One region of the Methylobacterium sp. ap11 genome, then DNA from elsewhere that is predicted to be linked to it. Evidence: riboswitches for the same ligand, from Rfam matches in the RefSeq annotation. Region 1 holds a riboswitch; each other region holds the start of a gene.

The links. Region 1 has a riboswitch for cobalamin ahead of BMX97_RS21870 (TonB-dependent receptor). Riboswitches for the same ligand answer to the same signal wherever they lie in the genome.
Region 2: another riboswitch for cobalamin. It lies ahead of BMX97_RS26250 (CbtB domain-containing protein); the one in region 1 lies ahead of BMX97_RS21870 (TonB-dependent receptor).
Region 3: another riboswitch for cobalamin. It lies ahead of BMX97_RS23585 (TonB-dependent siderophore receptor); the one in region 1 lies ahead of BMX97_RS21870 (TonB-dependent receptor).

What each region holds. Positions count from the first base shown of each region.
Region 1 is NZ_FOEB01000017.1:36,151-39,403, forward strand. Features, by position in the region: cobalamin riboswitch at 76-275, opposite strand; gene BMX97_RS32295 (hypothetical protein) at 367-882, opposite strand; cobalamin riboswitch at 1,193-1,402, shown strand; gene BMX97_RS21870 (TonB-dependent receptor) at 1,660-3,253, shown strand, end outside.
Region 2 is NZ_FOEB01000025.1:29,001-32,253, reverse strand. Features, by position in the region: gene cobW (cobalamin biosynthesis protein CobW) at 1-37, opposite strand, end outside; gene BMX97_RS26260 (DUF1636 family protein) at 34-411, opposite strand; gene BMX97_RS26255 (CbtA family protein) at 408-1,160, opposite strand; gene BMX97_RS26250 (CbtB domain-containing protein) at 1,247-1,423, opposite strand; cobalamin riboswitch at 1,454-1,658, opposite strand; gene cobU (bifunctional adenosylcobinamide kinase/adenosylcobinamide-phosphate guanylyltransferase) at 1,780-2,292, shown strand; gene cobO (cob(I)yrinic acid a,c-diamide adenosyltransferase) at 2,289-2,894, shown strand; gene BMX97_RS26235 (prephenate dehydrogenase/arogenate dehydrogenase family protein) at 3,100-3,253, shown strand, end outside.
Region 3 is NZ_FOEB01000020.1:53,136-56,388, reverse strand. Features, by position in the region: gene BMX97_RS23585 (TonB-dependent siderophore receptor) at 1-1,981, opposite strand, end outside; cobalamin riboswitch at 2,170-2,391, opposite strand; gene BMX97_RS23580 (TAXI family TRAP transporter solute-binding subunit) at 2,491-3,253, opposite strand, start outside.

The DNA.
Region 1 (3,253 bases):
GGCCTCGAACCGTCATCCCGCGACAGGATAACGGCCTTCGGACACCCATCAGAACACCCCGTCTGACGCGTTTCGCGTGTGACCACGGCTGACGGCAGGTCTCCTGGCTCGCGGGTCAGTGCCTGCCACCGTCTTCCCAGGCGCAAGCACCCAGTGACGTGAGGTGGTGGAAGGCTCGCCGCTTACAGTTGCGGGGGCAGCCGCGGATTCGGCTCGCGCCTCACCGCATTCCCTTTCTCGTCCCCCGGAAGGGAACCGTCACGCTAGTCCTCCCATCCCGGCCAAGTCCGGTCAATCGTGTTCCTGCGGGAACCGCCCCGTTGTTGCGTGATGGCCGCATCCGGCAGCCGTTGGGGCTAGGCTTCGTCAATCCTGGGTGTCTGCCGGTGGGATCGCGGAACGCTGCTCGCCGAGTATGATCTCTCTGACACTGTGTGGCGAATAGAGCTTGTAATAACCGACTCGGTTGTCGGATTGGAAGCTGGCTTGGCCTGACGACCTCAACAATCCATCGCGCGTCATCGTTTCGCGCTGGGCGGACGTTATGCCGAGTGACTCACAGACCATTTTAGGAGTGAGGCTCAAGTAGGTGATATCGTCTATGATCTGGCAGAGATCATGCACAAGCGCTCCACGCGATGATTTGGATCTTGGAGCAAAGACTGCGCGCAGGCTATCATCGTCGTCAAGATCAGTCGGCTTGTGTCTTTTGAAACAGGCTCTGATTCGAAAATGCGCGTCTTTGCGACGTGAGGCAATGTTCAGCGTCAACGGGTCTGTGGCTTTGAACGTTGCGAATATCGCTCCATCGTCGAATGTCTCGATTTGCAGGCTGTGCCATCCAAAAACCTGGCGTTTTATCGGATTTTCATTCTGGGACATTACAGCGTTCCGATATAGCAAATCGCTTGTTGCAGAGGTTTTCCAATATCGTCGCAAATCACAATCGAAATTCCTATAGTTGCAAGCGGCCCCGTGCGGTCCGTGTCCTGAAGTGCCACGGCATGCTTTGGCAGTCATGCGGACAGTCGCAGCCGAAATCCAAGGTTGTTATTCGCCCGCCCTTGGGGGTCCATAAATGGTGTGCATGGCCGATGCTCGGAATTGCCGCTCGTTAGCATCCGATGCGTGTGCTTTTTTTGATACATCTCACAGCAGACTGAAACATCGTATTGATCGCACGGCCCACTCGGCTATCACGATCTACGATGGTTTCCCCTCGGGAATCAAAATGGGAACGCGGTGAGGACGGGGCTTCCTCCCTGGCCAATGCCGCGGCTGCCCCCGCAACTGTAAGCGGCGAGCCTCCTCGTCATCATGTCACTGGGTCCTCGCGCCTGGGAAGACGACGAGTGGCAGTGACCCGCGAGCCAGGAGACCTGCCGTCAGCCGTGGTCACACGCGAAACGCGTCAGGCGGGGTGTTCTGACGGGTGTCCGAAGGCCGTTATCCTGTCGCGGGATGACGGTTCGAGGCCTCGTTCGCGGTGACGTGCCACTGCAAGCGCGCCCGCGACCTTCGCTCCGCATGTCCCGCTCCACGACACGATCACGCGCCGTTCACAGGTCATCACGCCCGACCTCGACCGTCCGCGCCCGGGCCGTCGGACGACCATGTCCCGACAGCGGAAGGCCTACGTGGGATGCCGAAGCGAGACCGATGCCCTCCACTCCCTCCCAACCCTATCGTCGGGTCCTCGCCCGCGTCGTGCCGCCCGGTACGCTCGCCCTGACGCTCCTGGCCAGCACCGGATTGGCCGGAACCGCAGCCGCTCAGGACATCGTCGCCCTCGATCAGATCGAGATCGCGGGGGAAGGTGGGGTCAGCCTCACGCGCGCCGCGCCGGTCGGACTGAACCTGCGCACACCCGACCGGGCCGCGAGCCGGCTCGGCCTGACACCGCTCGAGACGCCCGCCAGCGTCGACATCGTCTCCGGCGACACCGCCCGCCTGCGCGGGCAGAACACGGTCGCCGAGGCCCTGACGCAGGACGCGACCGGCATCACCACGATCGCCGAACCGGGCAACGGCAACGGCGCCTTCACGAGCCGCGGCTTCGCCGGCCCGAACTCGATCCAGCAACTCTATGACGGCACCCGGTTCTACGTCGGGGCCAACACCGTCACGTTCCCGTTCGACACCTGGAACGTCGAGCGCATCGAGGTGCTACGCGGCCCATCCTCGGTGCTCTACGGCGACGGCGCCATCGGTGGCGTGATCAACATCGTGCCGAAGAAGCCGACCTTCGTCCCGATCAACGCCGCCCGTGCCGTCATCGGCACCGACGCCGCCGCGCGGCTCGCCTTCGATTCCGGCGGCCCGATCGGTCAGGCCGAGTTCGGCAACACCTTCGCCTACCGCCTCAACGTCAGCGGCAACCGGTCCGACGGCTGGGTCCGTCCGGACGGGGACTTCCGCAACCTCGCGGTCTCGGCGGCGCTGCTGTTCCAGCCGAGCCCCGACCTCGCCGTCACGCTGTCGCACGATCTCGGCTACCAGGAGCCGATGCGCTACTGGGGCACGCCGCTGGTCGAGGGCCGCATCCTCGATCGGATCCGGTTCAACAACTACAACGTCCGCGACGCCAAGATCACCTGGGCCGATAACTGGACCGTGCTGAAGACCGAGTGGTCGCCCTCCGCCGACATCACGGTGCGCAACACGGCCTACCGGCTGACCTCCAGCCGGCACTGGCTCGACGTCGAGCAATACGCCTTCAATCGCGGCACCGGTCTCGTCGATCGCTCGGCCTTCACCGAGATCTACCATAGCCAGGAGCAGATCGGTAACCGACTCGACGCAACGTTCAAGGGCAACCTGCTCGGATTGCCAAACCAGTTCGTCACCGGGTTCGACGTCAACCACATCGGGTTCCGTCACACCAACAACTTCACCTTCGACGAGCAGACGTCCAGCGTCCCCCTCGTGGGTTACGACCCGGGCTTCTTCCCGGTCAACGGGCGGGCGAGCCCGGCCTACCAGACGTCGACCCGGCAGGCCTCGGTCTTCGCCGAGGACCGCCTGGTGCTCACCGATCGCCTGTCCTTCGTGACGGGGGTGCGCTTCGACCTGCCGACGCTTCAGCGCGAGGACCTGCGCTCCGGCGCGCAGTTCGAGCGCACCTACCGCTCGCTCGGCTACCGGTTCGGCCTCGTCTACAACTCGACGCCGGATACGGCCCTCTACGCCCAGTACAGCACGGCTACCGATCCGGTGAACAGCCTGATCACCCTCAACCAGTCGCTGGCCGGCT
Region 2 (3,253 bases), on a different contig from region 1:
TGACGATGGTGCAGGGGATCTTGTTGAGGATGGTCATGCGTTCACCGGCGCGGGAGGGATGCGGGCGACGACACCCTTGCGGAACTCCTGCGGACGCTCGCGCCAGGGCACGATGCCGTCCGGCGTCCCGGCATAGAGGCCGATGCCGTCGAGGATGACCTCGGCGGAGGCCGCCGGGTCGAGGTCGCCGTAGACGTAGGTCCAGCGGCCGGGGCTCGCGACCGCGACCGTGCAGGACCGCTTGCAGACCGAGAGGCACTCCACCGGCTCGATCGTGACCGGCGCGCCCGGCCGGGCGGCCAGCGCGGCGGCCAGCGCCTCGTGCAGGCGGGCCCCGGCGCGGGGGCCGTCGGCCGGATCGGCCGCGCCGCGGCAGGTGGTGCAGACGTAGAGGGTGACGGGATCGCTCACGCCGCCACCCCGCTGCGGACGGGATCTCTCGTCCGTCCCACAACCGCGCCCCAGGCCCAGCCGAAGGCGAGGCCGAGCACCGCCCAGAAGGTGAAGCCGATGGCGAGCGACCGGGCAGCGAACTGCGCCGCGAAGACCGGCGGCATGGCCGAGATCTCTTCCGGCCCGTGCGGCGCCCCCCAGACATGCGGCGCAACGAGGAGGGCGAGGCCGATGCCGATCGCCGCCGGGCCGCGGCGGATCGCGATCAGGTAGAGGCCGATCGCCGTGGCGAGCGCGGTCGCCACCCACCAGAGCTGGCGCGATTCGAGGCCCGCCGCGGCGATGCCGGGCAGTTCCGGCGGCAGCCCGATCGCAGGCGCGAGGCCGGCGGCCAGGAAGCCGCCGATGCCGAACTTGAGCGCTTCACCGGGCGTCACGGTGCGGCCGGTCGCGACCAGCACGGCGCCGAGCAGCAGGGCGTAGCCGACGCCGCTCACCAGGGTGGCGAGCGCCGTGAAGGCGAGGCGCGGCAGGCCGGGGGCGGGCTGCCATTGCGGCTCGCCGCCATGGTCGTGGCCGGCATGGGCCAGCACGATCAGCGGGTTGGTGAAGGCCTTGCCGGCGTAGGCCGGCCCGGCGGTCTCGGCCGTCTCGTACTTCTCCGCCGCCAGGATCAGCGGCGAGGTGAGGGCGAATTGCAGCACGGACGCCACGCAGGCGGCCAGGAAGCCGGCGACCAAGGCCGCGGCGAGCAGTCGTTTCGTCATCGAGGGATCACCTGCACGACCAACGGGAAACGGGCCCGGGCCCCGTGAGGGCGCAGGCCGCGCAGCCGCGTTCGGTCAAGCCCTGGTCAGTGGCAGGGGAAGTTGGCGGAGTGGCGCCAGTCGTGCGCGGCGTTGTGCAGGGCGACCACGGGCGCGAAGCCCGAGACGAACAGCAGGCCGACGCCGAGGGTGGCGGCCAGGAGCACGGCGCTCAGGCGCTCGCCGACCAGGGCGGGGGAGAGGGTACGGGTGATCGCGACCATGACGAAGCTCCTGCCGCCCCACCGGCGGCGTCGAGAGGAAAGGATGACGGCAGGTCTCCTGGCTCGCGGGCTCTCAAAACCGACCCACCGCCTTCCCGGATCGCTCCAGTGGCCGATGGCGGGCCGTAATCGTCCGCTCACAGTTGCGGGGGCAGCCGCGGCAGGCCGAGACGATCCCGGTTTCCGCGTTCCCTTTTCACCTCGTGATCGAGGCACCGTCTCCTCGACCCTAGCCGCTCGCCTGCGGGCTTGCAATCGCCGCGCCGTGCCCCGACACCCCCCATTCGATGGATTTCCACCCGACCCCCGCGCCCGAGGAGAGTTCCGTGCCGGACGAGACCCGCGCCGCGCCGCGCCTGACCCTGGTGCTGGGCGGTGCCCGCTCGGGCAAGAGCGCCTATGCCGAGGGGCTGGTCTCGGCGCAGGCCGGCCCGTGGCTCTACGTCGCGACGGCGCAAGGGTGGGACGACGAGATGCGCGAGCGCATCGCCCTCCACCGCGCCCGCCGGCCGCCGCCCTGGGAGACCGTGGACGCGCCACGCGACCTCGCCGGGGCGATCCGCCGGGCGCCGCTGGGCCGGCCGGTGCTGGTCGACTGCCTGACGCTGTGGCTCACCAACGCGATGCTGGACGAGAAGGCCGACCTCGCCGCCGAGGTCGCGGACCTGCTCGCGGCCTGCGCCGAGGCGCCCGGACCCCTGGTGCTGGTCTCGAACGAGGTCGGCTTCGGCATCGTGCCCGAGAATGCGCTCGCCCGCCGGTTCCGCGACGAGGCCGGCCGCCTGCACCAGCGCTTGGCCGCGCTCGCCGACCGGGTGGTGCTGGTGGTGGCGGGCCTGCCGATGACGATCAAGGGAGAGACACGATGAGCGACGACGAGGCGGCGCGCCACCGCGCCAAGATGGAGAAGCGCAAGGCGGTCCAGGACGCCGAGGTGGCGGAGAAGACGATCGAGAAGGGGTTGCTCATCGTCCATACCGGCCCCGGCAAGGGCAAGTCGACCGCGGCCTTCGGGCTGATGCTGCGGGCGCTCGGCCGCGGCTGGCGGGTCGGGGTGGTGCAGTACATCAAGGGCGCCTGGGAGACCGGCGAGCGCTTCGCCCTCGACCGCTTCGCCGACCAGGTCGAGTGGCACACGATGGGGGAGGGCTTCACCTGGGAGACGCAGGACCGCGACCGCGACGTCGCGGCCGCCCGCGCCGCCTGGGCGAGGACCGAGGCGCTGATGGCCGATCCGGCGATCCGGCTCCTCGTCCTCGACGAGCTCAACATCGCGCTGCGCTACGACTACCTGCCGCTCGCCGAGGTGGTGGAGGCCCTGAGCCGGCGCCGGCCCGACCTGCACGTCGTGGTCACCGGCCGCAACGCCAAGCCGGAGCTGGTCGCCGCCGCCGACCTCGTGACCGAGATGACCCTCGTGAAGCACCATTTCACGGCCGGGGTGAAGGCGCAGGAGGGGATCGAGTTCTAACTGAAGGGCGCCGATTGACGGTGCCGGCCAGCTGCGGCTACAGGCTCGGCCATGACCAGCGCCCTCCCGACCGGACTCTATCCCGCGCCGCATCCCTAAGCGGCGGAGTGCTCGTCATCTCTCAACCGCTACGACGTGTCGGCGGTTGAGGCTTCTTTCGAAAGTTCCAGGCCCGCCGACCTCGCCCACCGCCGAGGTCTCTCCCGTGCCGTTTCCCCTCGACACCCCCGTTTCGGTCGGCCTGATCGGCTTCGGCGCGTTCGGCCGCCTCGTCGCCGCGCATCTGGCGCCGCACGCCGAGTTGCGCGTCCACGACCCGTTCGTGCCCGACGGCGCGATCGCGGAAGCCGGCGCCGCGC
Region 3 (3,253 bases), on a different contig from region 1:
TGTAGCCCGGCAGCCGGAAGGCGCCGCCATTCGCGTCGCCGGCCCGTTCGCCGACCGCCCGCGCGCCGCCGCCGATCCCGAATCCCTTCCAGGGTCCCTCCTGCGCCTCGTAGACGGCGAGCAGGCTGCCCGAATGGCGCGGCACATTGATGAGGGGCGCGCCGACCGGCAGCACGTTGTCCTTGGTGACCACCGCGTCGGCGAAGACGTAGCCGGCCAGGACCTTGACCGAGGGCGAGAGCTGGCCGGCCGCCGTGAACTCGAAGCCCTGGCTGCGCACCGCGCCGGCGGCGATCGAGAAACCGCTGTTGTTGGGATCCGCGGTGAGCACGTTCTGACGCTCGACCCGGAAGGCGGCGCCCGTCAGGCTCAAGGCGCCGCCGTAGAGGTCGAGCTTGGTGCCGACCTCGTAGCCGAGGCCGGTCTCCGGCGCGAACGGGCCGTTGAACGAGGAGGCCGCGGCGTCCGGCCCGATATTCGGCCGGAAGCTCGTGCCGACATTGGCGTAGAGCGACAGTTCCGGCAGCGGCTGGTAGACGAGGCCGGCCCGGGGCGTGGCGGCGAAGTAGGTCTGGTCGCTCCGGACCCCGGTGCTGCGCTCGCGGAACGCCTGCTCGAAGAAATCGAACCGCACGCCGACCATCGCCTTCCACTCGGGCGACAGCGCGATCTGGTCCTGGGCGTAGAGCGCGGTGTTGGTGACCTGCTCGATGCCGTTGGTCTGGCGCGTGTAGTTCGGAAGCGGCTGGCCGTAGGCCGGGGCGTAGATGTCGAGCGAATACGGGTTCGTGCGGGTGTTGGAGCGGATCTGCTGGTAGGTGCCGTCGGTGCTCTCGCGCTCGAAGCCGAGCAGCACGGTGTGGCCGATCCCGGCGGTGTCGAAGCGTCCGACCAGCTCGGCCTGGCCGAGCGCGATGTCGGCGCGGTAGTTGCGGTAGTTGCGGTCGCGCAGGACGGTGCGGTTGTCGGCGGCGATGCCCCGCACCTCGACCGCCTCGCCGGTGAGCGAGTTGGAGTTGAGATAGGTGGCAAGCCGCATCTGCCAGTCGGCGTCGAAGCGGTGGTCGACCCGGATCTGCATCGAGTCGTTGGTCTGGTAGATGCTCTGGCCCGGCTCGCCGAGGAAGCGCGAGATCGGCAGGAAGCCGAGCCGGTTGTTGATCGCGATGACGCCGCGGTCGAACACCGTGCGGTTGCGCAGGAACTCGGTCTCGACCGTCACCTTGGTGTCGGGCGTGACCTGCCAGCTCACGACGGGAGCGACGAACAGCCGGTCGCCATCGACGAAATCGCGGAAGCTGTTCTGCCGCCCGGCCGCGAGGTTGAAGCGGTAGAGGAGCGTGCCGTCCTCGTTCAGCGCGCCGCCGGAATCCACCGTGCCGCGGACCTCCTCGAACGAGCCCCACAGCCCGCCCATCTCGACGAAGCGCTCGGCCGTCGGCTGCTTGGTGATGATGTTGACGAGGCCGCCCGGGTCGCTGCGCCCGAACAGGCCGCCGCCGGGGCCCTTCAGCACCTCGATCCGCTCGACGTTCTGGGTGTCGGGCGGCGGTGGGAAGCCGCGGTTGAGCGGAAAACCGTTCTTGTACAATTCCGAGGTGGTGACGCCCCGGATGGCGTAGCTGAAGATGGTCAGCCCGCCGAAATTGTTCTGCAGGGCCACGCCCGGCGTGTAGGTGAGGACGCGGTCGATCCGGGTGGCGGCGAGATCGGTGATGACCTCGCGCGGCGCCACGGTGACGACCTGGGGCACGTCGCGCTGGAGCGTGTCGGTCTTGGTGCTGCTGACCGCGCGGTCGGCCCGGAAGCCCGCGGTCGGGCCGATGAGGCCTATCGTGCCGGACGCCGTAGTCGGAAGCGTCGGCAGGCCCGGTGCCGCGGCGGCCGGGCGCGGGCCCTCCACCACGACTTCGTCGAGGGCGATGCTCTCCTGGGCGCGGGCCGCGGGCGCGGCGAGACCGACGGCGACGGCGCCCGCCAGGGCGGTGCAGCGGCGACGGCGGGAGGGCGCAGGATGGCGAAGCGGCGGACGGGTTCTCACGAAGCACACTCGATGTTGCCGTGCGGGGCGGACGGACGAGCGGCAGGCGGCATCCCGCGTTCCTAGAACGCGGCAGCCGGACCCGAGCGCTCCCCCGGGCCGCACCGCCCGCAGGACGTGACCGCGCCGACGTGGCGCGCGCCGAAGGCAGGTCTCCTGGCTCGCGGATCGTCGCTCCCGCCTGGCCTTCCCGGTGCGGCGCACCAGTGACCGTCGGCGGCGGGATCTCTCCGCTCACAGTTGCGGGGGCAGCCCCGGTTTGGCCCGAACGGTCTTGTCCGACCGAGCGCACCGGGTTCCCTCTTAGCCCCGGGCGTGACGCCCGGGGAACCTTGGCTGCCGTGAAAGTGCCACGGTCGCCGCGCTGCAGCAATAGACCGGAAACGCATTGTAATAACGTTGCGCATCCTGTGTCCACAGGAACACAACGGATCTCGCCTTGTCAGAGCTCAGGGCGTGCCGACCTGCCGCAGGTACGCGGCGGTCGCCGGATGGAGCCACGCGGCCGGGACCGCCGCCGCGAGGTCGCGGGGATCGCTCGGACGCTCGTGCGGCTGACGCCGCGCCAAGGCCGGCCGCGCCGCGTCGATCGCCGCGACGAGGCGGGCGACGGCCGCCGGGTCGAGCCCGGGCCGGCCGAGGATGAAGCTCCACGACCCCACCGTCTCGATCGCCGCGGCCTGCCCCGGAAAGGTGCCGGCCGGCACGGTCATGCGGCGTAGGGACGGGCTCGCGGCGAGGATCGCGGGGATCGCGTTCAAGGGGGGGCCGAGGAATCGCGCCCCGCCGGGTGCCGTGGCCGCGGCCCGAAAGCCCGGCCATCCGGTGCCGCCGCCCCACAGCGCCGCGGCGCGACCGTCGCGCAGCATCGCCGGGCCGTCGCCGGCATGGTCGAGGAGGACGGGCCGGATGTCGTGGTCAGGGTCGAGGCCCGCGCCGCGTAAAACAGTGCGGCCCATGGCGGTAAGGCCGGAGCTGCGGGTACCGAGCGCCACCGGCCGGCCGCGCAGGTCGTCGAATGCCTGAATCGGCCCGTCCGCCGGGACCACGAACAGGCCCGGCGCCGAATAGACCGGAGCGACCACGGTGACGGCCGGCGCAGCCCCCTGCCCCGCCAGGGCCTCGTAGGCGTACTCGCCCTGGACGAGGCCGAGGTCGACGCGGCCCCCGCGCAGGAGGTCGAGGTTCTCGGTCGAGCCCTTGCTCGCCCGC